Regions from separate parts of the Pseudomonas orientalis genome, predicted to be linked through region 1. Evidence: riboswitches for the same ligand, from Rfam matches in the RefSeq annotation. Region 1 holds a riboswitch; each other region holds the start of a gene.

Region 1 (10,477 bases):
GCGAGTCGATGGAATGCCTGCGCAACAGCGAGGAAATATCGATGATGTCCTGACCGCTGACAAAGTCTACTAACTGATCAGGCGCATATAACGTCGAATCACCGGCATTGTCGTATACGAACGTGTCGCTGCCTGCCCCCCCTCGCATGCGGTCCGCGCCGGCTCCGCCCTTGAGACGGTTGTCGGCGTCATTTCCGATCAGTACGTCATTGCCAGAACCGCCGATGGCGTTTTCCAGGACGACGCCCTTGGCGATGGAAACATTACCCTTCATGCCCCCTACGTCGGAAAACGACTGGGCGCGCAGGTTGATCACCTGGTTCTGATGATAGCCGGAGAAATCCAACGTATCGTTGCCTCCGCCATCCCAGACGCAGAAGACAGCACCGTCGCGCGACGAATTCAATGACAGGTCGTCCCGCTGGGTATTGGAGTTGAACCCGTAGGTGGTATCGGTATTGCGAGTGTGGTGGTTGGCCCCGTACACCCGCTGACACCAGGCAATATCGGCCATCAGCGGCGAAGAGGCGTATTGACCATTGAAGTCATGGTGCGTATTGCCCGGAGCGAAATAGCTCATGACGGAATAGGCACGACTGTCTTGCGCGTAAGCGGCGTGCGTCTCATAAGCGACAGGCCCACGGGTGGCATCATAATCGCCGGTATGCGCGGCGCCCAGCGTATGGCCTATCTCATGGGTGAGCGTCTGGCGTTCAAAGCCGTTAACCGTCGGCGCGCGATTATCTGCATAACCGGAGTTCACCCGAATGCGCGCCTGATAGCGCAAAAAAACGGCATCCGCAACGGCCGGTGTCTTGTCGTTGACAAACCGCAGGCGACCTTCAGCCCCAACAGTGTCTTCGTCAAACGTAATGTTTGCCACATCGGCCCAGGACTGCATGGCGCGCCGGGCCTGGTCTTTTTGAGTGTCGTTGAACTTGCTCTCATTGGCTGAGGCTTCATTGAACGTATAAGAGAGACGCAACACCCCGTCGCCGTTGCTGTCATGCAACCTTCGACCACGCCGGTCAATATGGCGAGCCATTTCATCCAGAGAGCGTGAAGGCTTGCGCGAGCCGGCGCGATAATACGGATCGTCGGCGCGCGCAGTGACGTCGTACATTGCAGGCGCATTGGCGTCAGGCGGTTGAGACTGCGTCGCCTGGGGTGAGTTGGGTAATTGATCGGCAGATTGGTAAAGATAGCCAGGACTGACATTGCCTCGGGATACATTCGTCATAAATAAGCCTCCACTTTCGATGATGTCCATTTCCACGACGCTTACCTTCCAACAAGCACTACGGCAAATAAAGCGCGACGCCTTCGCAAAACCAATTGGAAATATTGCTCCGGGCTGCCCGTTGCTGCCGCCCCCACCGCCGGGACTCGCCTTAATTGACGAGCCAGTGATACGCGTGTTTTCCTATGCAGTATGTTTCGGGTGCCCTTCACAGGGTGAAACGGGAAACCGGTGACCCATGCCTTGCTTGATCGAGGGCATGAGCAGTCCGGTGCTGCCCCCGCAACGGTAAGCGAGCGAAGCGTCAAATCCACTGTGCATGTGCATGGGAAGGAGATGCTTGTCCGGAGGCTCTTTCAGAGCCGCCCCTTGCAAGCCCGGAGACCGGCCCGAACACATTCAGATAACAAACCCGCGGTGGGCGGGCGCTGTTCAGAACGCTGCGTGCCTGGCTCGCGGCGTTTGCATGCGCTCGTTTCACTCAAGACACTTGAAAGGGACGCGCCATGTCGATCATCCGCAGCACCTCGCACGCCGCCAGCAGCACCTCCAGCCTGAGTCAACGCCTGACCGCCGCCATAGGCGCGTCGATCCTCGGCGCGTGCCTGGTGTACTTTGCCGGCTTCTCGCATATCGAGGCGGTGCACAACGCCGCCCACGATACGCGCCACAGCGCTGCTTTCCCGTGCCACTGAGGCCTGCCGAGATGATCAAGCGTATCGCGCAAACTGCGGGTTTCACCGGTCTTTTGGCTGCCCTGTTGCTGACGCTGCTGCAAAGTTTCTGGGTCGCTCCGCTGATTTTGCAGGCCGAAACTTTCGAAAAGGCCCCGTCAGCCGCCGAGGCTGCGCATGAAAACGCGGCCGGCACGCCTGCACACGCCCATGACGCCCAGGCCTGGGAGCCGCAGGACGGCTGGCAACGCGTGTTGTCCACCACCGGTGGCAACCTGGTAGTGGCGGTCGGGTTTGCGCTGATGCTGGCCGGGCTCTATACCCTGCGTGCCCCCACCCGCACCGCCCAAGGTTTGCTGTGGGGCCTGGCCGGTTATGCAACCTTTGTACTGGCTCCCACCCTGGGCCTGCCGCCGGAGTTGCCGGGCACCGCCGCCGCAGACCTGGCACAGCGCCAGATCTGGTGGGCCGGCACCGCCGCCTCGACGGCTGCGGGCATTGCGTTGCTGGTGTTCGGGCGCAACGGGTTGCTGAAAGTGCTGGGTGTGGCAATTCTTGTTGTGCCCCACGTGATCGGCGCTCCGCAACCCGAGGTGCATTCGATGCTGGCACCACAAGCCCTCGAAACCCGGTTCAAGATCGCGTCGCAGTTGACCAACGTTGCGTTCTGGCTGGCCCTGGGTTTGATCAGCGCCTGGCTGTTCCGCCGTCACCGCGACGAATCCTACTCGGCATGACCCTGGTCGTCGGCCTGGGCTGTCAGCGCGGCTGTGGTGCTCAGGCCCTGCTGGCGCTGGTTGACAGCGCCCTCGCCGAGGTCGGAATCGACCGCCGGCGCATCAGCGCATTGGCGAGTATCGAGCGCAAACAGGCTGAGCCAGGGCTTTTGGCACTGGCTCAGATCCTGAATGTGCCGCTGCTGTGTTTCAGTGCCGAGCACCTGAGCGCCTATGAGGACCGCTTGAGCCACAAATCCGCCGTCGCGTTTGCCCATACTCAGTGTCATGGGGTTGCCGAAAGCGCCGCCCTGGCCCTGGCCGAGCACCTCGCCGGCGCCCCTGCCCGACTGCTGATCACTCGCCGTAAAAGCGCGCAGGCTACCTTTGCATTGGCTGGCGTCGACCACAGCCCGGATAATCACCGCACCCGATCTTGAGCATTGTTCATGCTCGCGGGCACTCCAACAGGAATCTTGCATGACCGTTTACTTCATCGGCGCAGGCCCCGGCGACCCTGAACTGATCACCGTCAAAGGCCAGCGGTTGATTCGCAGTTGCCCGGTGATCATCTATGCAGGCTCGCTGGTACCCGCCGCAGTGCTGGAAGGCCATCAGGCGCAGCAGGTAGTCAACAGCGCCCAATTGCACCTGAAACAGATCATCGAACTGATCAAGGCGGCCCATGCCAAAGGTCATGACGTCGCACGCGTGCACTCAGGCGACCCCAGCCTGTACGGCGCGATCGGCGAACAGATCCGTCACTTGCGTGAGCTGGGCATCCCATTCCAGATCATTCCGGGGGTCACGGCGGTAGCGGCGTGCGCGGCCTTACTGGAAACCGAACTGACCCTGCCGGATATCGCTCAAAGCGTGATCCTGACCCGTTACGCCGATAAAACCAACATGCCCGCCGGTGAGGATTTCGACAGCCTGGCACGACACGGCACCACAATGGCGATTCACCTGGGGGTCAGTCATCTGGAACACATCGTTGCCCAACTGCTGCCACACTACGGCGCGGACTGCCCGATTGCCGTGGTGCACAGGGCGACCTGGCCGGACCAGGACTGGGTCGTTGGCACGCTTGAGGATATTGTGGCCAAGGTTGAAGCAAAAGGTTTCCGGCGTACCGCGCTGATCCTGGTGGGCCGCGTGCTGACCAATGACAGCTTCAGCGAGTCATCGCTTTACCGGGCCGGCCATGCTCACCTCTATCGCCCCGGATAAACGCGGTCAAAATGTTCTGCGCTAGGAATATTCTGCAAATCCTTGAAGTTAAACGATAAAAAACGGCGCTCACGGGCGCCGTTTTTTATGTTCGCAGTGAACACCTTACTCAGTAGTAGGCGTTTTCTTTCTGCGTGTGGTCAGTCACGTCACGTACACCCTTGAGCTCCGGGATGCGCTCGAGCAACGTACGCTCGATGCCTTCTCGCAGGGTCACGTCCGCCTGGCCGCAGCCCTGGCAACCGCCACCGAACTTCAACACGGCGATACCGTCGTCCACTACGTCGATCAGGCTCACCTGACCACCATGGCTGGCCAGCCCCGGGTTGATCTCGGTTTGCAGGTAGTAATTGATGCGCTCGTTGACCGGGCTGTCGGCATTGACGTTCGGCACCTTGGCGTTCGGCGCCTTGATGGTCAACTGCCCCCCCATACGGTCGGTGGCGTAGTCGACTACCGCGTCGTCAAGGAAGGCTTCGCTGAAGGCGTCGATGTACGCGGTGAAACTCTTGAGTCCCAGGGCGGTGTCTTCAGGCTTCTCTTCGCCAGGCTTGCAATAGGCAATGCAAGTCTCGGCGTACTGGGTGCCGGGCTGGGTGATAAAGACGCGGATGCCGATACCCGGGGTGTTCTGCTTGGACAGCAGGTCGGCCAGGTAATCGTGGGCGGCGTCGGTAATGGTTATGGCAGTCATGGAAACTCCTCACAGGCTTGCCCGCAGTTTACGCCAAATTATTACGCAGGTACAAAGTCCGAGTATTTTTGTCGGGAAAGACCTGATCCTGCTGACCAAAGGCACTGGCGGCCCTGCCCGCTTCCTGCCACAGCCTGTACGTATTTATATAGGCCTCCTGCAAAAGCTGGCTGAATAAAGTGAATCCTCTTGAACTATGGGTTGTGAGGATTGAATGAATAACGCTTTGCAGGATTTCTATTTCAAAGGTTTGCCTGAACAGCAAGCGCATCTGGACCACCTGATTGATTTCGCGACGGCACAAAGCTCAGGCTCATTGTCCGCCGCCGAGGTTTACTACCACCCTCCAGCCGATTCCGAACTGAATCGCGAGTGCAAGGAAGCTTTCCGGGTGCTGGCAAAACTGGAAGCCGATGAGGACTTTCAGCAGTTCCTGCGGGAAAAGCCCGAACCGGATGACTCCATTCCGGGCCGGGACTTTCTCTACGACCTGCTCTCAACCCTGTTCAGCAGCGCGCGGTCACCGATACCCGACCCTCCCGAAACGTTCAACATCGCCGACCATTCGGTGATCCTGCGCCATATGCCCACTTATTGGTACATCGACGCCGACGTGTTACTGGATATCAACCGGCGCGTGGGTAACGGCCTCAAAAGCGATGGCTCGGTACGGTTTGACTTGGTGCTCAAGTACTACTCGATCATTCCGGCACTGCCCAAAACAGACGAGCAATGGAAAGCGGTTCTCTGCGGTTTGCAGGAACACCGCACCCTCAGAAAACTCGGACACGAAGGCAACCTCAGCGACCTGGAGCACCTGCTGGATGCGCCTGCCGACCAAAAGATCAAGGAGGTTATTCGCGAGATCGAAACACAAACCCGCCAATCGCTGTTCCGCCACGTATTGCCTGACACGTTTACCGCCCCACAGCAGGAGATGCTCACCACCACGCCAACCGTATTGCTTGAGCAACTGCTCAATAGCCCCGAGAACCTGGCGCTGGCCGAGCGCATCGCCCGGGCGCTGGACTGGTATGGCAGTCAAAAGGACGAAACCTGCCCCCAACCGGTGCTGGTGAAGTTGCTGTGGCGTGCACTGTGGCTGACAGTCATCCCCAACCCCGACTCGACGATAGATAACGAATTGAAGTTATTCATCACTCCGGGGGCGTCTTATAAGTCGATCCGCCAGGACTTGATCAGCCGCTATCACCACAATTTGTCGATCAGTACTGACGCGGCGCAATTGGCAGTGTGTGTCGTCAAGGCCCACGTCGCCAGTGAAGTCTGGGTAGCCGATATCCCCGATGACCTGCCCTACGCCGCCGCCAGTACCTGGGTTAACTTTCGAAGCGGTTTTGTGCTGGCCGAAGCGATTGCACCCGGCTCATCGCGCCACATGAGTTTCGAACAATTGCTCAACCTGGCGGCAGAACATTTTCGCGCCAGTGGCGATGACGTCAAACAGCAGGCACTGGTCGCTGCAGCCAAGCTGGGCCCTACCGTGCAATGGGCACAGGCCAACGGCCTGATTGCCAGCCGAACCTCGGGCCACTCCCGTGAGGAACTCACCCAAGCTGTCACCGCGCTGGAGCAGCATGAGTACGAAATGTTCAACGCGGTTCAGAACCTCGCGCTCAATCTGCCGAGTCGCTGGCGCTTTGCGTCGGATACCGAATACGCCAAAGCCTTCCATACCGCGCTTGATCTACCCAGAAACGCCTACAAGGTCCTGATCCAGTCATTGCTTGCACACCTTGGCAGCGCGACCTTGGATGTGGATCAGGACGAGATCACGGTGTACTCATTAAGAGAAGCCCTGGACAAGGTGCCTGTCGAATATGAAACCAAGCGCAAGGCCGACGCCGTTCGCTACCGAACAGGTTTCCTTCTGCGCATCGTAAAGCCCCGCAATCCTCTCAATCCCCTCTACATCGAGGTGTTCCCCCTCGCGGGCCTGATTCGTCGACGTCGCGATATCAAAACTCTGCCGCTGAACGGCAAAGTGACAGAGCTACGGGACGCCATGAGTTGGGACAAATACAGGCTGGCCACTGAAGTACCCTTCGATCGCGAGGCCTACCGCGAGAACAAAGTCCCCAGGCCTGGCAAAAAGGCCGAGTTGATCGTTGAACAAGTTGGCGAAACATTGCCTGCCATCGACTTGTTCGGCCCGCGCCTCACATCCTTCGCTCCCAGCACATTGTATGCGCCGCGCAGTGAAGCACTGGCGAGCATGATCGCCCGCGAGCTGTTTTTCTGCGACGAGCAAGCCCTGCTGGAAAAAACCCGCAAAGACACGCGAGAAGTGAACATCGGCGCAGAGGTCCTCGAAGATTTGGCGTTCTGGGGCAAGATATTCGTGCCGTTCTGGGGCGGTATCGACGACATCGCTTCCGGCGATCCCCAACGCATCAAATCCGGCGTTGCCAGCTTGTTCATCGACATTGTGGCGTTCGCTTTGCCGGTGGGGCGGTACGTGGCCGGCTCTACTCGCTTGCTTGTCCAGGCGGGCAAAACCGGGCTGCGCCTGGCGATGCCGAAACTCGCTAAACTGACGGGAAAACTGGTGATTGCCACGCTTCAGGAACTCAACCCACTGGCCGCCCTGCCCAGCCTGCCCAGCCTGCTCAGGCTGGCGCGCTTCGGCCTGCTCAAGCTGGGCCACAAACTGATGCGCCAGGCGAAACGGGGTATCGCCCAACTGCGTGATGGGAATATCGTCGCAAGGCATATGCGCTCGGTCGATCCCGACAGCTGGAAACCGCTCCAGGCGGGCGATCAATTGTTTACCGTTGACGGCTTTGCCAATATCCCGATGCGCAACGTCGGCAGCCTCGACGCGCCGGATTATCGCTTGATCGATACCGCCTCCAACAAAGCCTTCGGGCCGCGCTTTCGAGAGCCGATCACGGTCCTCAGCAACAGCAGCCCGTTGATCCGGCAGTACGCGGTCGACCCCGAATTGATCAGGGGCCTCAAGCCCGACGCGCGCGGCATCTTTTCCCGAGCGGACTACAACCAGAAGTTCATCTGCAATGTCGATGACAAGGGCAAGATCGCGGTGTACCAGGTGCGCGACAACTCCTACGGGTTCATTCAGGAGACTGCCGCCGGCGCAGACAACAGCTTTTCGATCGTATTGGTCAATCCAAAGACCAACCGGGATTTGTCGATCACGCTGTCCTCGGTGGAGCCAGGACATTGGTATTCAGTCCGGATCAAGCTCACCGGAGGCGCACCGGATATGCCCGGCGTGGTGACGCCCTCGGTGCTGTTGAAATGGACCGAAGCCAGTGAAGATGCGCTGAAAGCAACCATGTACAACTTCATCAGCACCTACAACCTGGACCCCAGCGCCTTTCGGCAATTCGTCAACAGCCGCAATACCCTGACCCCCAGGGGACGAAAGATGCTGGACCGCGCGGGAACCGCCCGTACCAGCATCACTTACGATCATATGGAGCACTGGAGCAAGGCGTCCCAGCGCGAGCGCAACAGCCTCACCCTTGAAGGCTTCGCGGCTGACCATAACCTGGACCCGCTGGTGTTTGCCGAGCATGTAAACATCGATGGCAGCTATCGAGCGCCTGGCGAGGTACTCGCCAAATACGCCAGAGGTGAGGCGTTCGACGATCTGAAGCCCGAGCACCTGCAAGAGTGGAGCAAGCACTACAACGCCACCAACTCAAGGGTTTCCATGCTCGCATTTGTCGAGCAGAACAACCTCAACCCGGTCATCTGGAGCCACTATGTCAATGACAATGGCAGCATGACCCGCGCCGGTAAAGACAGGTGGCTTTTCGGTCAAAGGAGCCCGCAGGACCAGCCGCTCTCCAGGAAACGGCCGGCGGCGCCCACAGCAGGTAGTTCAAAACGTCCGCGCATCGATGACGACACCACACCCACGCGGCGCCGATCCACCTCTATCACGGCCTCTTTTGATCACAAAATCAATAATAACGCGCCGATACTGCAGGACCCGAAGGATATCCGGCGCAGCTTGACCCTTGAGCTTGAGGGCCCGCTGCAAAACATCGAGATTACCGACGCCAATCATTTTTTTGACGAGTTCACCGGCCTGCAGCATGTCGAAGTCAAAGAGGCGGCGACCAAAAGCATTCGTGAATGGATCGCCAAGGAGGGCAGCCATCATCGCCGCCTTGATCGACTGCTGGAGGTCAAGAAACTGTCGGATGGCCCAGAGCGCGGCCTGTCAGTCGTAGCCCGAACCGATATAAAACGCTTCGATGTCCTTGGGCCGTACACCGGCAAGCTGCACCTGGATCAAGCCTCGATCAATACCGAGATACTGGAAAAGGGTGAGGCGGCCGTCGGCACGTATTTATTCCAGACCTACACTCATGGCGCGACTATCAGCGGCCACGGTAACAGCAGTACGCTGAGCCTGATCAATGCGGTCAATGTGCCGAACCTGCCCGACGTCGGCATTGAAAATGTCGGCGCACTGTATGTAGGCAAATACATGGTCTTTTTGATCGCTTGGCGAGATATCCCTGCAGGGACCGAGTTGCTGATGGACTATGGAAAAGCCTACTGGAAGTACATGAAGCCCTGACCCCCATACGATAGTCCTGATGCTTCTGCCTGAGGGGTGGCGCACCCTCAATGCCAAACCAATGGTTGAGCCTGCGATGCGTGCCCTTCTCCAACACCTCGTACCTGGCCTATGCGTCCAGCGCGATGATCCGATTCAAGGCGTGCCGCCTGAAAGTGGCGATGATTCTACCGGGCCACGACTGCCGCCAACATGAGCGATATTCATGCAGAATCCCGCATGCTCAAATCCGGCACAGGTTTGTTATCATTCATGCCCTCCGTAATGCCTGACCAGAGTAGTCCCATGTCCGATCGTAGTGTTCGTCTGCAAGCCCTTCACCACGCCCTCAAGGAACGTATCCTGATCCTGGACGGTGGGATGGGCACGATGATCCAGAGCTACAAGCTCGAGGAACAGGACTACCGTGGCAAACGTTTCGCCGACTGGCCAAGCGACGTCAAGGGCAACAATGACCTGCTGGTGCTGACACGCCCCGATGTCATTGGCGGTATCGAAAAGGCCTACCTGGACGCCGGTGCGGACATTCTCGAGACCAACACCTTCAACGCCACGCGCATCTCCATGGCCGACTACGGCATGGAAGAATTGGCTTATGAACTGAACGTCGAAGGCGCACGCCTGGCGCGTAAAGTCGCCGACGCCAAGACCCACGAAAACCCGGCCAAACCGCGTTTCGTCGCCGGTGTACTTGGCCCGACCAGCCGTACCTGCTCGCTGTCGCCGGACGTGAACAACCCCGGCTACCGCAACGTGACCTTCGATGAACTGGTGGAAAACTACACCGAGGCCACCCAGGGCCTGATCGAAGGCGGCGCCGACCTGATCCTGATCGAAACCATCTTCGACACCCTCAACGCCAAGGCTGCGATCTTCGCCGTGCAAGGCGTGTTCGAAGCCTTGGGTATCGAATTGCCGATCATGATTTCCGGCACCATCACCGATGCGTCCGGCCGCACCCTGTCGGGCCAGACCACCGAAGCGTTCTGGAACTCCGTGGCCCACGCCAAGCCGATCTCGGTGGGCTTGAACTGCGCCTTGGGCGCCAGCGAACTGCGCCCCTACCTGGAAGAGTTGTCGAACAAGGCCAACACCCATGTGTCGGCGCACCCCAACGCCGGCCTGCCCAACGAGTTCGGTGAGTACGACGAACTGCCATCGGAAACGGCCAAGGTTATCGAGGAGTTCGCCCAGAGCGGCTTCCTGAATATCGTCGGCGGCTGCTGCGGCACCACGCCGGGGCATATCGAAGCCATCGCCAAGGCCGTGGCCGGCTATGCGCCGCGCCCGATCCCGGACATTCCCAAAGCCTGCCGACTGTCCGGCCTGGAGCCGTTCACCATT
Region 2 (10,477 bases), 890 kb from region 1:
CAGCGCCACCGCGGCGACACACAGCAAGGCCACACTCATTGACTCACTCCCCACAGGTTTTCATACAGCATGTCACTCAATGGCCGAGGCTCGGCCCAGCCTTCGAGTTGCAACATCGGTGCCGGATAGAACGCGGCGACCGGTCCCAGGCACAGCACCGCCAGGGGTTTGGCGCCTGCCGGCAAACCCAGCAGGTCGGCCAGGGCCTGAGGCTCGAACAACGAGACCCAGCCCATGCCCAGGCCCTCGACGCGGGCGGCCAGCCACAGGTTCTGGATTGCGCAGGACAACGACGCCATGTCCATTTCCGGCAAGGTGCGACGGCCGAAGATGTGCCGCTCGCGATCCTCCATCAGCGCCGCCACCAGTACTTCGGCGCAGTCGTGGATGCCTTCGACCTTGAGCTTCATGAAGTCGTCGGAACGCTCGCCCAGGGCCTCGGCGGTGCGGATGCGCTCCTCTTCCACCAGGTGTTGAATCCGCCCCCGCAATTGACGATCGCTGATGCGGATAAAGCGCCACGGCTGCATCAAGCCGACGCTCGGTGCCTGGTGGGCGGCCTGGAGCAGGCGCTGCAGTAATTCAGGCGCGACGGTGCCGCCGCTGAAATGGCGCATGTCGCGGCGTTCGGCGATGGCGCGGTAGACGGCTTGGCGGTCGGGCTCGGGGAAGGCGTGGTCAGTCATGGCCTCATCGGGGGCAAGCCCCCTCCCACAATTGACCGAGTTGAAACCCCATCCAATGTGGGAGGGGGCTTGCCCCCGATAGCGGTGTCAGGGGCTGGCGCAAAAAGCGCGGCCACCGCGGTCGGATTGGACGGAAAGTAAAAATGCACATAAGAGGCCGTCATCCGCCCCTGCCGATACACCGCCTCGGCCCCGCGCCCGCCATTGGGGCTCAGCCCGCGAGCGATCGGTTCCCACTCAGTGCTGGTCAAGGAGTGGTGATAGGTATGCCCGCGCAACGTGCCCTCGGGCAGCTCCACGCTTTGCAGCGCCAGGGCCGCCAATTTCTTTTGCATCACGGCATCGCCCTGCAGCAGGCCGAGCAGTTCGGCACGATTGCCGTCGACATCGGTCAGCGAGTCGAGCAAATACAGCATGCCGCCACACTCGGCGAGCAATGGCTTGCCGGCGGCATGATGGGCGCGGATCGCCTCAAGCATCGAGATGTTTTCCGACAGCGCCTGGTGATGCAGCTCCGGGTAGCCGCCTGGCAGATAGAGGCTGTCGACCGCAGGTAATACGCAGTCATGGATCGGGGAAAAGAAGCTCAACTCGGCCCCCATTGCCCGCAGCAGGTCGAGGCTGGCGCCGTAGGTAAAGGCGAAGGCTTCGTCACGGGCTACCGCAATGCGTACCCCGGCGAGCAGCGGCTCGGCCTCGATGACTTCGGGCGCGGCAAACGTCACCGGCGGCGGCACGGCCACTTCGCAACTGCTGCCCAGCGCCTGGGCGGCGGCGTCCAGACGCGCGTCAAGGTCATTCAGTTCGCTGGCTTGCACCAGGCCCAGGTGTCGGCTGGGCAATTCAATACCGGTTTCGCGCGACAGCGCGCCGTACCAGCGCAACCCTTCGGTCAGGCTGCCCTCCAGCAACTGCGCATGGCGCAGCGTGCCGACGCGGTTGGCGAGCACCCCGGCGAACGGCAGGTCCGGCTGGTAGCGCGCCAGGCCCAGCGCGAGCGCGCCAAAGGTCTGCGCCATGGCCGTGCCGTCGATCACGCCCAGCACCGGTACACCGAAATGCCGCGCCAGGTCGGCGCTGGACGGGGTGCCGTCGAACAGGCCCATCACGCCTTCGATCAGGATCAGGTCGGCCTCCCCCGCCGCTTCCCACAACAGGCGACGGCTTTCCTGCTCGCCGACCATCCACATGTCCAATTGATACACCGGCGCGCCACTGGCGCGTTCGTGAATCATCGGGTCAAGAAAGTCCGGCCCGCATTTGAATACGCGGACCTTGCGCCCCAGGTTGCGGTGCAAACGCGCCAACGCGGCGGTGACGGTGGTTTTGCCTTGACCGGACGCCGGTGCGGCGATCAATACGGCCGGGCAATGACGGGGCTGATTCAAAGTTCGACGCCTTTCTGAGCCTTGATACCGGCCTGGAACGCGTGCTTGAGCATGCCCATTTCGGTGACGGTATCGCCCATTTCGATCAGTTCAGGCTTGGCGCCACGGCCGGTGACCACCACGTGCTGCATCGGCGGACGGGCTTGCAGGTCGCTGAGCACCTGGTCCAGATCGAGGTAGCCGTGCTTGAGCGCAATGTTCAATTCGTCCAGCACTACCAGGCCGATGGAGGGGTCATTGAGCATCGCCCGGGAGACGGCCCAGGCCGCTTCGGCGGCCGCGATATCGCGCTGGCGATCCTGGGTTTCCCAGGTGAAGCCTTCGCCCATCACATGGAAGTGCACTTGCTCGGGGAAACGGCGGAAGAACAGCTCTTCGCCGGTACTGTGGCGCCCCTTGATGAACTGCACCACGCCGCATTGCATGCCATGGCCCATGGCCCGGGCCAGCATGCCGAAGGCGGAACTGCTCTTGCCCTTGCCGTTGCCGGTCAGCACCAGCAGCAAACCGCACTCATTGGGCGAATTGGCGATGCGTTCATCGATCACGGCTTTTTTGCGCAGCATGCGCGCCAGGTGGCGTTCTTCGCGGTCGGGGGTATCGGTCATGGCAGCTCTCCGTTGGGGCTGGACAAAAACGGCGGGCAGGAAAAAATAAAACAGACAGCCAAGCATCGCCCACCGTGATGCTGTTGAATGTTTCAGGCCGGTCTCCGGGCTCATGAGTGGCGCTCTGCCTGTGTAAAAGACAGTGCCGGCCAACGGCGCGCCTTCCCATATCGCCTGCGATACAGTGGCCAACAGCGCCGTCTTGACTCATTTACCGTTGCGGGGGCAGCGCCGGAATTGCGGCAGCACTGTGTACAAGTGCGCTCACTCACCGGCTTCCCTGTTTCACTCTGTCGACGCAAACGCCACAGAGCACCTGGAACAAGCCGCGAAGGTTAGTGGGTTGGGGGTGGAGCGTCAATTAAAGCTGGCCCTGTACTTGAACCATCAAGGTGATGTGCTTCTCTACCCTTACAGGTATTCAGGAGAACACCATGCATAAAACCAGACTCGCCTTACTGATCATGTTCGCCGGCACCCTCGCCGCCTGCGGAGAAAGCTCCACTCTGCAGGTGGCAGATGGCACCGGACCCTCGCCCCGGTTGCCGGAACCGAACAAGACGCTGATCCCCACCGTAAACATCGCGCCGGCTGTCGGTTGGCCAGAAGGTGCCAAGCCAACTGCCGCAGCCGGCACGCAGGTGGCCGCATTTGCCGAGGGCCTGGAGCATCCGCGCTGGCTCTATGTGTTGCCCAATGGCGACATACTAGTGGCCGAGACCAACGCACCGCCCAAGCCGGATGACACCAAAGGCATTCGCGGCTGGGTCATGGAAAAAGTCATGGGCCGCGCCGGCGCGGGTGTGCCGAGCCCGAACCGCATCACCCTGCTGCGCGATGCCGACCACGACGGTGTCGCCGAAACGCGCACGGTGTTCCTGGAAAACCTCAACTCGCCGTTCGGCATGGCCCTGGTCGGTAACGACCTGTACGTGGCGGACTCGGACAAGTTGCTGCGTTTCCCCTACCAGCCTGGCGAAACCGCGATCAAGGCGGCCGGCACCAAGGTTGTCGACTTACCGGGTGGCAGCCTCAACCATCACTGGACCAAAAACGTGGTGGCCAGCCAGGATGGCAGCAAGCTGTATGTCAGCGTCGGCTCCAACAGCAACGTCGGCGAGAACGGTCTGGAAGCCGAAGAAGGCCGGGCGGCGATCTGGGAAGTGGACCGCGCCACGGGCCAGCACCGTATTTTCGCCTCCGGCCTGCGTAACCCCAACGGCATGGCCTGGGAACCCCAGAGCGGCAAGCTGTGGACGGCAGTGAACGAACGCGATGAAATCGGCAGTGACCTGGTGCCGGACTACATCACCTCGGTCAAGGATGGCGCGTTCTACGGCTGGCCTTTCAGCTATTACGGGCAACATGTGGACGTGCGCGTCACGCCGCAGAACCCGCAGCTGGTGGCCAAAGCCATTGCGCCGGACTATGCGGTCGGCCCGCATACCGCGTCATTGGGGCTGACTTTCGCGCAAGGCAGCAAACTACCGGCGCAGTTCAGCAACGGTGCGTTCATCGGCCAGCATGGCTCGTGGAATCGCAAGCCGCACAGTGGCTACAAGGTGATCTTCGTGCCGTTCGAGGGTGGGCAGCCTAAGGGCAAGCCGGTGGATGTGCTGACCGGGTTCCTTGATAAAGATGAGAACGCCATGGGTCGGCCAGTGGGGGTGGTGATCGATCAGCAAGGCGCTTTGCTGGTGGCGGATGATGTGGGCAATAAGGTGTGGCGGGTTTCCGCTGCCAAGTAAACCCTCTCAGGCACACCACAAAACAATGTGGGAGGGGGCTTGCCCCCGATGGCGGTGTATCAGTCACTATCTCCAGTGGCTGACACACCGCTATCGGGGGCAAGCCCCCTCCTACATTTGAATCTATGTCTGACTCAGGGATTGCGTGCCAGGTTGGCCGGCAGCACGCGCTTGGCGCTCAGGTAAGCATTCTGCCAATACGCCTTGGACAGCGTATCCAGCTTCACTGTACCGCCGGTCTGCGGTGCGTGCACAAAACGGCCCTCGCCCACATAGATCCCGGCGTGACTGACCCGCGAACCACCACCGGTGGCAAAGAACAACAGGTCACCGGTTTGCAGGTTCTGCTCGCTGACGTCCTGAGCACGCATCACGATCAGCTCGCGAGTAGTACGCGGCAAAGAAATACCCGCCGCGTCACGGTAGACAAAGCCAATCAGCCCGCTGCAATCAAACCCCGAGTCCGGCGTGTTGCCGCCCCAACGATAAGGCGTACCCACCAGACCCAGCGCGCGGAAGAGCACGTCTTCCGCGGCAGGCGAAAAGTTCTGGGTGGAATAGTTGAACACCGGCTTGGGCTTGACCGCTACGGGAGCGGGCGGCGGTGGACGGTTCGCGCAGGCGCTGAGGAGCGCGGCGCAAACAAGCAGAATAAGGCGGGCCGAGGTCGACATGTGCAGAACAATCCTGGACTGGATGCGGCTTTCGCTGCCGAACGCTGAAAACCAGAACGCGCAAGCAGGGCTCGCGCGAACGGATTACAGCAATGTCCAGGGATTCTAGCGCTTACGCGTCAAACTTCAAGTATCACTTTAACTTTACTTACTGGCGGTAACCGTAGCGGGAGCCATGGCGAGTGCGCGCTTGGCTTCGATGAAGGTCTTGCTCCAGTAGCTGTCGCCCAGGTTATCGACCCGCACCCCACCGCTGCGGCGGCTGCTGGAGTGGATAAACTGGTTATCGCCCAGGTAGATACCGGCGTGGCTGACCCGACCGCGACCGGCTGTACTGAAGAAAAGCAGATCACCGGGCTTGAGGTTGTTGCGCGCGACCAACGGTGCTTTCACGTTGATCATTTCGCGGGTGGAGCGCGGCAGATTCATGCCGGCTTCTTCACGAAACAGATAGCCGATAAAACCGCTGCAGTCGAAACCGGCTTCGGAAGTGCCGCCGAAACGGTAGCGGGTACCGATCAGGGACATGCCGCGCTCGAGAATGCTGTCGGCCAGAACGGGGAGTTGGTAAGGCTTGCTGCCGGAGAAATCGGCGAGTTCTTTTTCGGTTGCCAGCTCTTCTTCATAAACAGAAGCAGACTGTGCAGCAACGAATTTAGCCTGATTTTGAACCTGGGGTTTTTGCTGTTCTGCCACCTGCTGAGGGTGGGAGGCGCAACCAAACAACAGGGTAACGAGTGCGAGAGGCACGAGGGGTGCGAAGCGATTTAGCATGGGCACGACCGTGGCTGATGTGTAAAGAAGGCGAGACTATGCCCGCTATCACATCGATTTGCAAATTCAATCGAGTTCTTTGTGACTTCTTGTTTGGACCATGCCATCTAAGCCCTTGATCCCTGATACCTGCCTCTTGCGTGGCCAAACCGGCTCAAACGCATATTTTCTGGCGCCTGGAATTTGCCGAAAGCCTGGAAACGCAAGGGCTGGCTACCAGCCGAGGGTTTCCTTCAGGAATGGGATGGTGAGCTTGCGCTGGGCCTGCAATGAGGCCTGGTCGAGCTGTTCAAGCAGATCGAACAAGGCGCTCATGCTGCGCGTGCCACGGGTGAGAATGAAATGCCCGACCTCGTCGGTCAGGTGCAGGCCGCGACGCGAGGCGCGCAGTTGCAGGGCGCGCAATTTGTCCTCGTCGGACAGGGGGCGCATCTGGAAGATCAACGCCAGCGTCAGGCGCGACTTGAGGTCGGCCAGCTTCACCGGCAGTTCACGTGGCGAGGTGGATGCGGCGATCAACAGGCGCCGGCCGCTGTCGCGCAGGCGGTTGAACAGGTGGAACAGCGCCTCTTCCCAATCCGCCTTGCCCGCGATGGCCTGCAAATCGTCAAGACACACCAGTTCGTATTGTTCGAGGCTGTCGAAAATCCCGACCCCGTGGTCCATCAGCTCGGCCAACGGCAGGTAGACCGCCGGCTCGCCCATTTGCTCGAAGCGCAGGCACGCGGCTTGCAGCAAGTGGGTACGCCCTACGCCATGCTTGCCCCACAGATAGATCAGGCTTTCAGTCCACCCGGCGTCGGCTTCGCAGAGGCGCTCGACATAGCCGAGTGCAGCGGCATTGGCGCCTGGGTAGTAATTGATAAAGGTAGCGTCGTCACGCAGACGCACACCTAAGGGCAGCTGAATCGGTTTCATGCTGACTGAACGGCTCCCATCGAACCGTTAGTGGCCTCTGTGTAAAGTTTGCAAAGTTTATACGTGTGGCGCCGAGCGCACAATGCAGCAGACCACAAGCAAAATCAAAGGTTTGCGTTAACCTGCTGGTTTTACGCGAATTGTTTGACGCACTCACCCCATAACAACAAACCCGGTGATGAGCCGGGTTTGTGATGCTGCGATTACAGATCGGGGTCTTCAACGCCCGTGTACACGTCCGAATCCTTGTACAGATCGTGAACATGCCGCACCAGCACCATGATCACCGCCGCCACCGGCAGCGCCAGCAGGATGCCGGTAAAGCCGAACAGCTCACCGCCCGCCAGGATCGCAAAGATCACCGCCACGGGATGCAAGCCAATCCGATCGCCCACCAGCAGCGGCGTCAGCACCATGCCTTCCAGTGCCTGACCGACCATGAATACCGCGACAATTCCCAACATCGGGTACAGATCACCACCAAACTGGAACAGCCCCGCCACCAGCGCCGCGCCGATACCAATCACAAAGCCCATATAAGGCACGATCGCAGCAAGGCCGGCAATCAGGCCGATCAACAGGCCCAGCTCAAGGCCGATCGCCATCAAGCCGGCGGCGTAGATGATGCCCAGCGCCAACATCACCAGCAGTTGCCCACGTACGAACGCGCCCAATACTTCATGGCATTCGCCGGCCAGGGACACGATGCGCTCCTCGCGGTCGCGCGGCAGCAGGCTGCGGATCTTGGCCATCATGATGTCCCAGTCCCGCAGCAGATAGAACGCCACCACCGGAATCAGCACCAGATTGGTCAGCCAGCCGATCAGCGCAAGGCTGGAAGCGGTTGCCTGGCTGAGCACCATACTGACGATATCGGTGGTCTTGTCCATATGCTCACTGATTGCCGCCTTGACCTTGTCGAACTTCCAGAACCCGTCCGACAGCCCCAGCTTGGCCTGGGCCCAGGGCATCGCCGTGTGCTGCAACCAGTCGAGCATCTGCGGCGCCAGTTCGTAAAGTCGATACAGCTGCTTGGCCAGCATCGGCACCAGCACCAGCACCAGGGCGGTGATGATCAGGGTGAACAAGGCAAAAACCGCGATCACACCCCAGGTTCGCGACAGGCCGGCTTTCTCCAGGCGATCCACCACGGGATCGAACAGATAGGCGAGCAGCAACGCCACCAGAAACGGCGTCAGGATCGAATGCAGCAGGAACACAAAAACGCACAGCAGGACAATCCCGCCAAGCCACACCCAACGACGCGTATCCGCCATAAACCACTTCCTCTGTTATTGGCTTCCCTCTTCTATAGAAGGAAGACCACTTACCGCTTATCTACTTACCAGTGAAAACGTAACTGCGCCTGAGGCTCGGGCGCGGCGGCCGGCTGTGCGCCATCGGCCGGCGGTTGCTGGACGGGGATTTCACCGGCCGGCACTTCCTGCAGCCTGGCCAGACTCAACTGGGTGCGCAACTGCTCGGCGCTGCCATTGACGCGATACACAATTCGGTCGCCATCCACCCGTTGCGGCTGGCCACCAAAGGGCTCCAGCAACCGACCCAGGACGGCGTAGCGCTCCAGGTTCATGCCCTGCACCTCAAGCAGTTGCTCGGAGCTGACCCCCGGCTTGACCGCAAAGCGCGGTGCCAGCGTCTGACTGACCGCGAGCAATACCGCATCGGCAACCGCGGCGGTGTCAGCCCCCTGCACGCTGCCCTGCTCGGTCTTGTCGCCCAGCCACAGGCGCCATTTGGCCTGCCACTGGCTGCCTTCCTGGCGCGCATGCACCGCCAGCAACGCATCGGCGCCATAGCGCTCGGAGGCGGCGCGCAGCGGCGTGGCGTCTGGGCTTTCCAGATTCTGCGCGGTGGCGACGACCTGTTCGTCCAGGTCTCCCAGCGGCAGGCGCAGCGGCAAGCCGCGGTGCTGGGCCGCCCGACGCAGCGCCTGCGCCACCGCCTGGCCGTCGCCGACCAGACTGCTGCCATCGGTGGAGTCGTTCAGCCACCAGCCGAGGATCGACGGTCGATTGCTGCCCCAGATGGCCAACCCGGCGTCGCGCAGGGCACGATCGGTGCTGACCGGGTCGAAATCCACTTGCAGGCTTTCCGGCGGGCCGGCGTCGTAGCCGTACTGGCTGATGATTTGCTGCGGGTCCTTGCGGATTGCCGCCAGGCCTGGGCCCTCGGCGGCCTTGGCATCACCGGTCAAGCGGATGACCAGGGTCTGCACGGCGCGCTGGGTGGCCTGGTCACGCTCCTGGGGCGACTGGCTGCTGACCGGTTCGAGGACTTGATAGAGGCCATTGAGGGTTTCGGCATGACTCGCCAGGCTGACCAATGACAAGCAGCCTACAAAAAAGAATTTACACAGACGCATGGAAGATTCCCGAACGACAAATTTAGCGGCTGGAACAGACCGCGTGATCTCGGTTTGGCAAGGCTGTGACACAGCGACCGGTAAAACATTCACGGGTCTCGACAAGTTTTCATACTGTCATAACGATAGCGGGATCAAGGCTATACCTTAATACGCTCCATTACCGCGCCGATTCCGGTTTTTTTAAGCTCATATGCCCTGCCCGTCGGCCCGAGGATGGCCGCTGCCCCTCAAGCCTGATAAAATCGCGCGCCTTCGCAGACCGTCGACGGCCGAGCCTTTGCCAAAAGTGCCCGCCCGCCCGGTCGTTACCCAGAAATCCCCCTTAAAGGCCTGGATCATGAGCAAGCAACCCTCCCTGAGCTACAAGGACGCCGGTGTAGACATCGACGCCGGTGAAGCATTGGTCGAACGCATCAAGAGCGTCGCCAAGCGCACTGCGCGCCCCGAAGTCATGGGTGGCCTGGGCGGTTTCGGCGCCCTCTGCGAAATCCCGGCCGGCTACAAGCAGCCTGTCCTGGTATCCGGCACCGACGGCGTGGGGACCAAGCTGCGCCTGGCCCTGAACCTGAACAAGCACGACAGCATCGGCATCGACCTGGTCGCCATGTGCGTCAACGACCTGGTGGTATGCGGCGCCGAGCCGTTGTTCTTCCTCGACTACTACGCCACCGGCAAGCTCAATGTCGAGACCGCGACCCAGGTGGTCACCGGCATCGGCGCCGGCTGCGAACTGTCGGGTTGCTCACTGGTGGGCGGCGAAACCGCTGAAATGCCAGGCATGTACGAAGGCGAAGACTACGACCTGGCGGGTTTCTGCGTCGGCGTGGTGGAAAAATCCGAAATCATCGACGGCTCCAAAGTGGCTGCCGGCGACGCGCTGCTCGCCCTGCCATCCTCCGGCCCGCACTCCAACGGCTACTCGCTGATCCGCAAGATCATCGAAGTGTCCGGCGCCGACATCGAAAACATCCAGCTTGACGGCAAGCCACTGACCGACCTGCTGATGGCCCCGACACGCATTTACGTCAAGCCACTGCTCAAGCTGATCAAGGATACCGGCGCTGTCAAAGCCATGGCCCACATCACCGGCGGCGGCCTGCTGGACAACATCCCGCGCGTACTGCCAAAAGGCGCCCAGGCGATTGTCGATGTGGCCAGCTGGCAGCGCCCTGCAGTCTTCGACTGGCTGCAGGAGAAAGGCAACGTCAACGAAACCGAGATGCACCGCGTGCTCAACTGCGGCGTGGGCATGGTCATCTGCGTGGCGCAGGAGCACGTTGAAAGCGCGCTGAACG
Region 3 (10,477 bases), 630 kb from region 1:
ATCAGGTCGAGTCAGTGGCGCGCCAGCCGCGCACGCCAGTCGCCCGCGTGTTGCAGGCGGCAGTCTTCTTCGCAATCAAAGTGCACGCAGCGCTCTATCGGCAAGGGCGGCACGTCCGCTTCGTGCAGCGCCTTGGCAGTCAGTTCGCGCATGCGCTGGTCGGCACCGCAGCTGAGGGCGAGTGCCTTGTTGGCGCGGGTGTCGAATACCCAGGTCACGCGCAGGCTTTGCGGGAAGGCGCTGTAGTCGACGGTGTGGGTCAGCCAGTCGAAGCCTAAGATTTCGGCTTTGGCGGTTTCGCAGGCGTCGGTGAGGGCGGAGGTCAGTTGGCGTTCGAGGCGGGCGCAGTCGCGTTTGGTCAGCGGCATCGGGGCTCCGGTTGTGCGTGGGGGCTGGCGTGCATCATACCGGCAGTCGCGTTGCGAACGATGTCACCGTTCACCGTGCTGTTGTAGAGTCGAGCGCACCGCACTGATTACCCAGGGATCTTCATGACATTGCCCGTCAATACCTTCCTCGACCTGGCCATGGCCAACCCCGTCAACGTTGAGATCACCGCGCGCTTGCCGGCCTTGGAGGTGGCGCAGTGCATGCTGACGGCGGGCTGTCTGTTCCAGGCGGTGTGGAATCATCAGGCGCAGCGGCCGGCGGAGGCGGGGGTGAAGGACTATGACGTGTTTTACTTCGATGAGGACCTGTCCTACGAAGCGGAGGATGCGGTGATTCGAAGGGCCGAGGCGTTGTTCAAGGACCTGGGCGTCAGCGTGGAGGTCAAGAACCAGGCGCGCGTTCACCTCTGGTATGGGCAGCGCTTTGGCCGGCCATACCCGCAGTTGCAGTCGGCCCGGCAGGGGGTGGACCGGTATCTGGTGGCAGGCACGTGTATCGCTTTGGACATTGCCACCGGTGAGGTGTATGCGCCCTATGGGTTGGCGGATGTGGAGCAGGGGCTGCTGCGGATCAATCCGCTGCATCCGGAGCCGCAATTGTTTGCTGAAAAGGCCAGAAGTTATCAGGTGCGCTGGCCTTGGCTCAGGATTGTGGAGCCGGACTGAGACCAGGGCGATGCGCGGGCTGCGGTTTGACGGGCGACCGAGGCGATCCCATCGCAGCCTCGCTGGGGCTCGACAGCTCCCACCTTGATCTCAGGCGCCGGCCAGGTTGAGCAGGTATCCGATGGCGGCACTTGCTGCGACTACCAGCCACGGCGGCAGCTTCCAGACCATCAACGCCGCCAGGGCGAGCAGGGCGAAGGCAAGGTCGTAGACGTTGAAAATCGCGCTCGTCCACACCGGTTGATACAGCGCCGCCAGTAGCAGGCCCACCACCGCTGCGTTCACGCCGACCAGTGCGGCTTGCGTGCGCGGGCTGCTGCGCAGGCTGGCCCAGAAGGGCAGTGCGCCGAAGATCAGCAGAAACGACGGTGCGAAGATCGCCAGCAGGGCGATCAGGCCGCCCAGCCAGCCGTTCGGGGTGTGGCTCATCGAGGCGCCGAGAAAGGCGGCGAAGGTGAACAGCGGGCCGGGCACGGCTTGTGTGGCGCCGTAGCCGGCGAGGAACAGGTCGTTGCTTACCCAATGCGTGGGCACCACCTGGGCTTGCAGCAACGGCAGCACCACGTGACCGCCGCCGAAGACCAGTGAGCCGGTGCGGTAGAAAGCATCGACCAGGGCGAGCGTGGGGTGGGTGACCCAGTCGGCAAGGATCGGCAAGCCCACCAGCAACAGCAGGAACAGCGCCAGCCACAGCGTTGCGGTGCGGCGGCTGATGGCGATGGGCAGCGCGTCGGGCTCGGCGTGAGTCTCGGGCTTGAACAGCAGCAGGCCGACCACGCCCGCCATGGCGATGACTCCGACCTGGCTCCACGCGGACGGTTCCAGCAGCACCAGGGCGGCAGCGCCCAGCATCAGGGTTATGCGTGCCCAGCCGCGACACAGGTTGCGCGCCATGCCCCACACGGCCTGGGCCACCACCGCCACGGCGACCACTTTAAGGCCATGCAGCACGCCATTCGGAAGGGCGGCACCATACCGCGACAGGCCCAGGGCAAACAGGATCAGGGCGATGGCCGACGGCAAGGTGAACCCGGCCCAGGCTGCCGCCGCGCCGGCATATCCTGCGCGCGACAGGCCCAGGGCAATGCCGACCTGGCTGCTGGCCGGGCCGGGCAGGAACTGGCACAGGCCGACCAGTTCGGCGTAGCTGCGCTCGCTGAGCCAACGCCTGCGGGTGACGAACTCCTCGCGAAAATAGCCCAGGTGCGCAATCGGCCCGCCAAAGGAGGTGAGGCCCAGGCGCAGGAAGATCAGGAACACGGACCAGGGCGTGCTGCGGTGATTGGAAGCCAAGAGGGGGCGCTCTGATGGGGTGGTCGAAACTGGGCAACGTGCGGTGGTTTGGCCACCTTACCCATTTTTCATGACGCGTAGAAGAGATGGCCTGGCTGTCATTTTTGCCGCGTATAGGGAATTTATGCGCGCCCGTTCGAGTCACTGAAAAACACAGTGTTGCTTTCCACCATTGCCCCTCAAGGACCGATCATGACCTTTTTCATCTTCCTGCTCGCCTGCGCCGCCGCCGCCAGTACCGGTGTGATCTTCAAACCCGGCGCCTGGTACGAATCCCTGGTCAAGCCCAGTTTCACTCCGCCCAATTGGCTGTTCCCGGTGGCGTGGACCATTATCTATCTGCTGCTGGCCTGGGCCGGTTACCGCTTGAGCCTGATCCCCGGCAGCGAAATGGTGTTGGCCCTGTGGGCGGCGCAGATTGCGTTGAATACGCTGTGGACGCCGGTGTTCTTCGGCGCGCACCGCTTGCTCGCCGGGATGGTGATCATTGTGTTGCTGTGGCTGACCGTGGCGGCGATGGTGGTGTTGGCGGTGCGACTGGATCTGATTACCGGCTTGATCCTGTTCCCTTACCTCGCCTGGCTGTGCGTGGCGGCGGCGTTGAATTTCTCGATCCTGCGGAATAATCGCTGATGGCTTACCAACTCTGGCCCGCCAGCGAGGCCGAACTGGCCCAGATGCGCCGTTTCAATCAGAAGCTGTCGTGGATGCCGCGCTTTAAAATCCGCAACCGCTTCACCCCGCGTGTGATCCAGGCGCTGCTGCGCACCGGTCAGCGGTTCAAGAAGGCCCCCGTGGTGGAATGCAGGCTGGTCGGCGGCGTGCCGGTGCGCATCATGCGGCCCGACGGGGCGCCCAAAGGCGTGGTGCTGGATATCCATGGCGGCGGCTGGGTGATCGGCAATGCGCAGATGAACGACGACCTCAACCTGGGCATGGTGCGTGCCTGCCGCGTGGCGGTGGTGTCGGTGGACTACCGGTTGGCGGTCAACACCCCGGTCGAAGGCCTGCTGGAAGACTGCCTGAGCGCTGCGCGCTGGCTGTTGGCCGACTGCACGGAGTTTGCCGGGTTGCCGGTGTTTTTTGTCGGCGAGTCGGCCGGCGGGCACCTGGCAGCGGCGACCTTGCTGGCGTTGAAGCAATGGCCGGCGTTGCTCGAACGCGTCGCTGGCGCGGTGTTGTACTACGGTGTCTACGACTTGACCGGCACGCCAAGCGTGCGCGCGGCCGGGCCGCAGACGCTGCTGCTGGACGGGCCGGGGATGGTCGCGGCGCTGCGCTTGCTCACGCCAGGCATCAGCGACGAAGCGCGTCGACAGCCGCCGCTGTCACCCTTGTATGGCGATTTTTCCGGCCTGCCGCCGGCGTTAATGTTTGTGGGCGAGTTGGACCCGCTCAAGGACGACACGCTGCTGATCGCCGAACGCTGGGAAGGGGTAGAAGCGCATCTGCTGCCGGAGTCGGCCCATGGGTTCATTCATTTTCCGCTGGCGATGGCGGATAGCGTGTTGGCGTACAGTCGCGCCTGGATAACGCAGCACTTGCATCGAGTGGGAACTAAAAAGCTGATCGCTGAGTCAGGTTAATCAGTTGTTTCCCATTAGAAGGATGCCCGCATGCCTGTTTACACCTTGAACTACCGGTTCAATGACGAACCGCGCACTCACACCTTCGACCTCAAGCAGTCCGGGTTGCCTGTGCATGAAGCGGCGATGCACCTGCTGCAGTTGCACTTTGGTGATGCGGAAAACGGTTTGATCCTGCCGGCTGCGGATGCGAGCCCGGCGGACATCCTGGAGCAGGCGCAGGTGATGGGAATCACTCGGATCAAGGTGCAATAAGCCTTAAAGCCCGGTTCGGCAGACGACCCCTATGCACTGGCGTGTGATGACCCAACTGCGGGATGGCGCTTGCCCCCGATGAGGGCGTGTCAGCAGCCTATTTTTCAGCTGACCCACCGCCATCGGGGGCAAGCCCCCTCCCACATTTAACGGTATTGCCTTCCCCAGCGTCGAACGCCGTCAGTCTTGCATCTCAACCGCCGCCGCCGAATCCAGGCATTGAAAACGCGAACAATGTGGGAGGGGGCTTGCCCCCGATGGCGGTGGGTCAGTTACTGATGCTTTTGCTGACACGCCCTCATCGGGGGCAAGCCCCTCCCACAGTTGGATCACTGCCAGCTGTGCCGCCGTCACAGCGTTTCAGTTGCAGCGCAGGCGCAGGATGTGCGCGCCGTCGAACGGGTCCGTCAGGTAGTGCCCCTGCACCCCGAATGTCTCGTGTAACCGCTGAGGCGTCAGTACCTGCAGCGGCGTGCCCAGCGCCACCAGGCGCCCACGGTCCAGCACGGCCAGGCGATCACAGGTCAGCGCCTGGTTCAGGTCATGCAGGGCGATCAAGGTGGTGACCGGCAAACCCTGCACACCTTTGAGGATCGTCAGTTGATGCTGGATATCCAGGTGATTGGTCGGTTCATCCAGCAACAGGATTTGGGGCCGTTGGGCCAACGCGCGGGCGATGTGCACCCGCTGGCGTTCGCCGCCGGAGAGGCTGCGCCAGGCGCGGTGGCTCAGGTGGGTGGCGTCCACGTCGTGCAGGGCCTGGCGCACGATGCGGTCGTCTTCATCCGACCACGGGCTCAGCGCCGACAGCCACGGCGTGCGGCCCAACGCCACGGCATCGAACACGCGAATGGCGTCGTCGGTGTCGGCCTGTTGTTCCACCACGGCCAACTGTTGCGCGATGGCGCGGCGTGACAGCTCACCCAGGCGCTTGCCGCCCAGGCGCACCTCGCCGCTGGCCGGGGGGCGCAAACCGGCGAGCAACTTGAGCAGGGTGGATTTGCCCGAACCGTTCGGTCCGACAATACCCAGGGTTTCGCCCTGCTGCACATCCAGGTGAATATCGCGCAGCAATTCGGCGTCACGCACCTTGAAGCCCAGGCCGGTGCAGCTCAGTACAGTCATCGTGCATTTCTCCGGCCGATCAGGATCAGCGCAAACACCGGCGCACCCACCAGTGCCGTGACCACGCCCACCGGTATCACCTGACCCTTGATCAAGGTACGCGACAGCACATCTGCCGCGATCAGGAACAAGGCGCCACCCAGGGCGCTGGCCGGCAGCAGGCGCGAGTGCCCGGAGCCGAGCATCAAGCGTACGGCATGGGGGATCACCAGCCCGACAAACCCGATGGAGCCGACAATCGACACCATCACCGCCGTCACCACCGCCGCGCAGCCCACCAGCACGACCTGCACGCGACGCACTGGAATGCCCAGCGAGGCCGCCGAATCGGTGCCGAAGGTAAATGCATCCAGCGCACGTCGGTGCCACAGGCACACCATCAGCCCGCCGACCGCCACCGGCACCGCCAGCCACACCGACGGCCAGCGCACGCCGCTGAGGTTGCCCAACAGCCAGAACATGATGCCGCGCGCCTGTTCGGAGCTGGCCGACTTGGTAATCAGGAACGCGGTAAGCGCATTGAACAACTGCGAACCGGCAATGCCGGCGAGGATGATCTGGCCAGTGCCGCTGGACGATCCGCTGGCCCGCGCCAGCAGGATCACCAGTGCGAACGCGGCCATGGCGCCGACAAAGGCGCCCGCCGACAACGAAATCAAACCGCCGCCCACCCCGAGCAAGGCAATCAGCACCGCACCGGTCGAGGCGCCGGCGCTGATGCCGAGCAAATACGGGTCGGCCAGCGGATTGCGCAGCAACGACTGCAGGATCACTCCACAGGTCGCCAGGCCCGCGCCACAGGCACCGGCGACCAGGGCGCGGGTCAGGCGGTAGTTCCACACCACGCCTTCGTCGATGGGGTCGAGCACGTAGCTGGCCGCCCACAGTTTGTTGGCGAGCACCTGGAGCACCACCTGCGGCGAGATAGCGGTTTCGCCGATGGCCACGCCGGCAAGCAGGGCGATCAGCAGCAGCGTGAGGGCGAGCAGGGTTCGTATCATTGCGGCAGGTCGTAGCCGTCGATGGCGGCGGCCAGTTGTTCCAGGCCGTCGAAGGTGCGCAGGCTGGCCTGCAGTGCCAGGGCGTCGAGGATGATGATGCGGTTGTGTTTCACCGCGTCCATGTTGCGCGTTACCGGGTCACTGCGCAGGAAGGCCAGCTTCTTTTCATAGTCGTCGGCGGGGTAGCGGCGGCGGTCCATGCGCGCGATCACCAGGAAGGTGGGGTTGGCCTTGGCGATGGTCTCCCAGCCGACGGCGGGCCACTCTTCATCGGACTGCACCACGTTGCGCAGGCCGAGGGTTTGCAGCATGAATTGGGGAACACCTTTGTGGCCGGCCACGTAAGGGTCGCTGGCCATTTCGGCACTGGAGAACCATACCAGCGCGCTGGCCTGCTTCAAGCCTTTGCCCTGCGCGGTGGCGATCGATTTGGCCAGGCGCGTCTTGAGTTCGTCGGTCAGTTGCTGGCCGCGCGCTTGCACGTCGAAGATCTCGGCCAGTTGGCTGAGGCCTTTGTAGATCGTCTCGATGCGAAACGGCTCCAGCCGCGTGCCATCGGCGCCCACCAGGTTGTCCTTGCCTTCGCAGTCGGAGGGCAGCAGGTACGTGGGGATATTCAGTTCATGGAACTGTTCGCGGGTGCCCACCACGCCTTGGGGGCCGACCACCCATTCCAGCTCGGCGGCCACCAGTTGCGGGCGCTTGGCGATCACCGCCTCGAAGCTCGGCTCGTTATTGGCCAGACGCTCGATGCTGTCGTTCTGCGCCTTGTACTGCGCCAGTACATCGTTGAACCACAGCGACGTGCCGACCACTTTATCGCCCACGCCCAGCGCATACAGCATCTCGGTGGCGGCCTGGCCGATGGTCACGCTGCGCGCGGGGGCTTGCGCAAAGGTGATGGGGCTGCCGCAGTTTTCCACGGTCAGCGGGTAGTGGGTCGGCGCGGCTTGGGCCAGGGCGCAGACACCCAGGCCGATGATCAGGGCCGTAACGCGTGGCAGCATGGGGCAGTCTCCGTTTGAACCGTCGGTGAAGCAGGGCAGGGACGGTTCGGAAATACACCCACGCGCGCCGCCGGCCGGGCAGCGCAAGGATGGCCTTCCCGGACACCCCGCCGGTTAGTGAGTCACTTGGCCGGCAGGTCTCCTGACTGATGCGTCGTCGCCAGGCTCCGGCCTTCCCGGACGACGTCCAGTGGCAGTGGGGAGCAGGCTCGGCACCTACAGTTGCGGGGGCAGTTTCGATTGACGTCGCGGGCGGCGTTTCGAATTCCCTATTAGTCCCGTGTGGGAACCGGCGGCGCTATGGTAGTCGATCACGGCCTGTAGGAGCGAGCTTGCTCGCGAAGGACGTTAACGATAACGCGGTCAACCGGATGCCTCGCGGTGCTCGAAGGTGCTTGGCGAGCAAGCTCGCTCCTACAGTGGGCCGTGCTCAGAGTCGGATATCCTGCGGCCCCCGGATCAGCGCTTCGATCCGCGTTCCGGTGGCGCGCTCTTCGTTGCTGAAACCGTCGTAGTCGGCCAGGTTGCCGAAGCGGATCCCGGTCAGTTGTTCGATCTGCAACACGCTGCGCCGGTAGGTTTTGAGCGGGCCGAAGACCAGGTCCAGTTGATCCAGCTCGCGGCGCTGATCAATCATGTACGCGCTGGCGGAGGGTTTGCCGTCGTCGCTGAGGTAGGCCACGACTTTCCAGAACGCCTGGGGGATTTTCACGCCACGGTACAGGCGGTCGTCGTCGGCGAACACCGGCCCGCTGAAGATACTGGCGCGGGCTTTCCAGCGCTGGGTGTTGTCGAGGATATAGTCCTCCAGTTCCAGCCAGGTCTTCTGGTTGAAGCCGCTCATCTGCGGCGAGCAGTTGGTGAAGTGGAAGGTGTCGAGGTTGGCGGTGTTCGCCTCGTCGCCCCAGTTCGGGTCCTGGCGCCGCACCAGATGACCACGGTCCAGGCCGTTGCCGGCGTAGAGGTCGTCGCCCACCTGGGCGTCGAGGGGCAGGCGGCCGTCGTAGGCCCAGGTGTCGTTGCTGCGCACGATATCCACGTGCTTGCCGCCGTCGATGTTGACGCCGACATAGAGTGCCAGGCGGCGGGCGCGCGACATGCTGATGGAAAAGTGCGTGTAGTCCAGGCGCCCGGGCTGGGCGTCGCCTGCCACGGTCGGTTCCAGCGTGGGCCAGGGCACCGCGAAGCTGCCGAGAAAATCCTCGGCGTAGCCGCGCCGATCCTGCAGGTCCTTGGCTGCGGTGACACGCGGCGTCGCGGCCCTGGCCTCCAGCAAGGATGGACTGGGCGTGAGCAGTGGGCGAAGGTCGGCAAGCCTTGGGCGATAGGACAGGTCAGTTTTGACGTGGCGTGCGGGCATGGGGTATTCCTTATGGGGCCTCGGATAAACACGACTGCAACATGATTTCATGACAATTTGGCCCAGGCGGCAAACCCGCGTCTATCCTGAAGTCGTCAACCGGCCGTTCACCACACGCCAAAAAGGAGCCAGCTTATGTGTGTTCGCCACCCGCGAAATCCGATTTTCTGCCTGATCCCGCCGTACATGCTCGACCAGATCGCGCGCCACGGTGACAAAGCCCAACGCGAGGTTGCGCTGCGTACGCGCGCCAAGGACAGCACGTTCCGCTCGTTGCGCATGCTCGCCGTGCCCGCCAAAGGCCCGGCCCGCATGGCGCTGGCGGCGGGCGCCGAGAAACAGCGCTCGATCTACAGCGCCGACAACACCGACAGCCTGCCCGGCAAGCTGATCCGTGGCGAAGGGCAACCCGCCAGCGGTGATGCCGCGGTGGACGAGGCCTACGACGGCCTGGGCGCGACCTTCGATTTTTTCGACCAGGTGTTCGACCGCAATTCCATCGACGATGCCGGCATGGCGCTGGATGCCACCGTGCACTTTGGCCAGGACTACAACAATGCGTTCTGGAACTCGACCCAGATGGTCTTTGGTGATGGCGACCAGCAGTTGTTCAACCGCTTCACCGTGGCCCTCGACGTGATTGGTCATGAACTCGCCCACGGCGTCACCGAGGATGAAGCCAAGCTGATGTACTTCAACCAGTCCGGTGCGTTGAACGAGTCAATGTCGGATGTGTTCGGGTCGCTGATCAAGCAATACGCGTTAAAGCAGAAGGCCGAGGACGCCGATTGGCTGATCGGCAAAGGGTTGTTTACCAAAAAGATCAAAGGCACTGCATTGCGCTCGATGAAAGCCCCCGGCACCGCATTTGATGACAAATTGCTGGGCAAGGACCCGCAGCCGGGGCATATGGATGACTTTGTGCAAACCTATGACGACAACGGTGGCGTGCACATTAATTCCGGCATTCCCAACCATGCGTTCTATCAGGTTGCCACCCGGATTGGCGGGTTCGCCTGGGAGCGTGCCGGGCGTATCTGGTATGACGCCCTGCGTGATTCGCGGTTGCGGCCGAACTCCGGTTTTTTGCGTTTTGCGCGCATCACCCACGATATTGCCGGCCAGCTTTATGGCGTGAACAAGGATGAGCAGAAGGCGGTCAAGGACGGTTGGAAAGCGGTCGGTATCAACGTCTGACACGCCGCCAGGGCGGTGAGGAACAGCCATGCGAATCTCGATCAAGGAAAACGGCGGCCCGGCGTTCTTTCCGGGCTTGGCCAAACCTCGCAGTGTCGAGCTCGATGCACTGCCCGAGCAGGATCAGCAAGAGTTGCGGCAACTGATCGAGCAGTCGAAGTTTTTCCAGTTGCCGCAAAGTACTCGACCGTCCGGCAATCCGGGGCAGGTGCATTACACGCTCACCGTGACCGAGGGCGAGCGTGAACACACGGTGTGTGTGTTGGCGCCGGTGAAGTCGCAGGCACTGGATGGGTTGGTGCAGTGCGTGCGGCGGCATATTCGCTGATTGCTTAAAAGTCGGATACGACCCCCTCCAGGGTTGCCTAGGTCCAAATGTGGGAGGGGGCTTGCCCCCGATAGCCATGGGTATCTACATAACTCTGTAGTGGTCGACGGTAATCACGATGCGAAGCGAGCTGCTCTTGATCTTGATCTGCTTTTGATCTTAGGCGCCCCGTTAAACCACGCTGGCCGGAATTCGACAGTGATTTGGGGGGTAAACCGGCAGGGATGCCGGTTTAGCCGCCCCGCGCCATGGATGGCGTGTGGCGGCGGC

What was found. A riboswitch is a leader RNA that binds a small molecule or an ion and turns the genes downstream of it on or off. The one in region 1 is predicted to bind cobalamin.
Positions count from the first base shown of each region.
Region 2: another riboswitch for cobalamin. It lies ahead of cobO (cob(I)yrinic acid a,c-diamide adenosyltransferase); the one in region 1 lies ahead of MRY17_RS14235 (CbtB domain-containing protein).
Region 3: another riboswitch for cobalamin. It lies ahead of MRY17_RS16960 (ABC transporter substrate-binding protein); the one in region 1 lies ahead of MRY17_RS14235 (CbtB domain-containing protein).

Region 1 is NZ_CP094351.1:3,191,997-3,202,473, forward strand. Features, by position in the region: gene MRY17_RS14230 (M10 family metallopeptidase C-terminal domain-containing protein) at 1-1,270, opposite strand, end outside; cobalamin riboswitch at 1,423-1,648, shown strand; gene MRY17_RS14235 (CbtB domain-containing protein) at 1,747-1,935, shown strand; gene MRY17_RS14240 (CbtA family protein) at 1,947-2,651, shown strand; gene MRY17_RS14245 (cobalamin biosynthesis protein) at 2,648-3,070, shown strand; gene cobM (precorrin-4 C(11)-methyltransferase) at 3,111-3,860, shown strand; gene nfuA (Fe-S biogenesis protein NfuA) at 3,970-4,554, opposite strand; gene MRY17_RS14260 (hypothetical protein) at 4,553-4,732, shown strand; gene MRY17_RS14265 (SET domain-containing protein-lysine N-methyltransferase) at 4,769-9,133, shown strand; gene metH (methionine synthase) at 9,419-10,477, shown strand, end outside.
Region 2 is NZ_CP094351.1:4,082,203-4,092,679, forward strand. Features, by position in the region: gene cbiB (adenosylcobinamide-phosphate synthase CbiB) at 1-39, opposite strand, end outside; gene bluB (5,6-dimethylbenzimidazole synthase) at 36-686, opposite strand; gene MRY17_RS18100 (cobyrinate a,c-diamide synthase) at 683-2,074, opposite strand; gene cobO (cob(I)yrinic acid a,c-diamide adenosyltransferase) at 2,071-2,682, opposite strand; cobalamin riboswitch at 2,761-3,017, opposite strand; gene MRY17_RS18110 (PQQ-dependent sugar dehydrogenase) at 3,117-4,430, shown strand; gene MRY17_RS18115 (C40 family peptidase) at 4,565-5,104, opposite strand; gene MRY17_RS18120 (C40 family peptidase) at 5,249-5,878, opposite strand; gene hda (DnaA regulatory inactivator Hda) at 6,092-6,796, opposite strand; gene MRY17_RS18130 (AI-2E family transporter) at 7,000-8,073, opposite strand; gene MRY17_RS18135 (DUF2066 domain-containing protein) at 8,139-9,179, opposite strand; gene purM (phosphoribosylformylglycinamidine cyclo-ligase) at 9,520-10,477, shown strand, end outside.
Region 3 is NZ_CP094351.1:3,818,312-3,828,788, reverse strand. Features, by position in the region: gene MRY17_RS17000 (hypothetical protein) at 12-368, opposite strand; gene MRY17_RS16995 (nucleotidyltransferase family protein) at 492-1,055, shown strand; gene chrA (chromate efflux transporter) at 1,146-2,348, opposite strand; gene tspO (tryptophan-rich sensory protein TspO) at 2,541-2,981, shown strand; gene MRY17_RS16980 (alpha/beta hydrolase) at 2,981-3,934, shown strand; gene MRY17_RS16975 (hypothetical protein) at 3,965-4,189, shown strand; gene MRY17_RS16970 (ABC transporter ATP-binding protein) at 4,550-5,314, opposite strand; gene MRY17_RS16965 (FecCD family ABC transporter permease) at 5,311-6,315, opposite strand; gene MRY17_RS16960 (ABC transporter substrate-binding protein) at 6,312-7,322, opposite strand; cobalamin riboswitch at 7,438-7,631, opposite strand; gene MRY17_RS16955 (DNA/RNA non-specific endonuclease) at 7,753-8,682, opposite strand; gene MRY17_RS16950 (M4 family metallopeptidase) at 8,818-9,879, shown strand; gene MRY17_RS16945 (protealysin inhibitor emfourin) at 9,908-10,207, shown strand.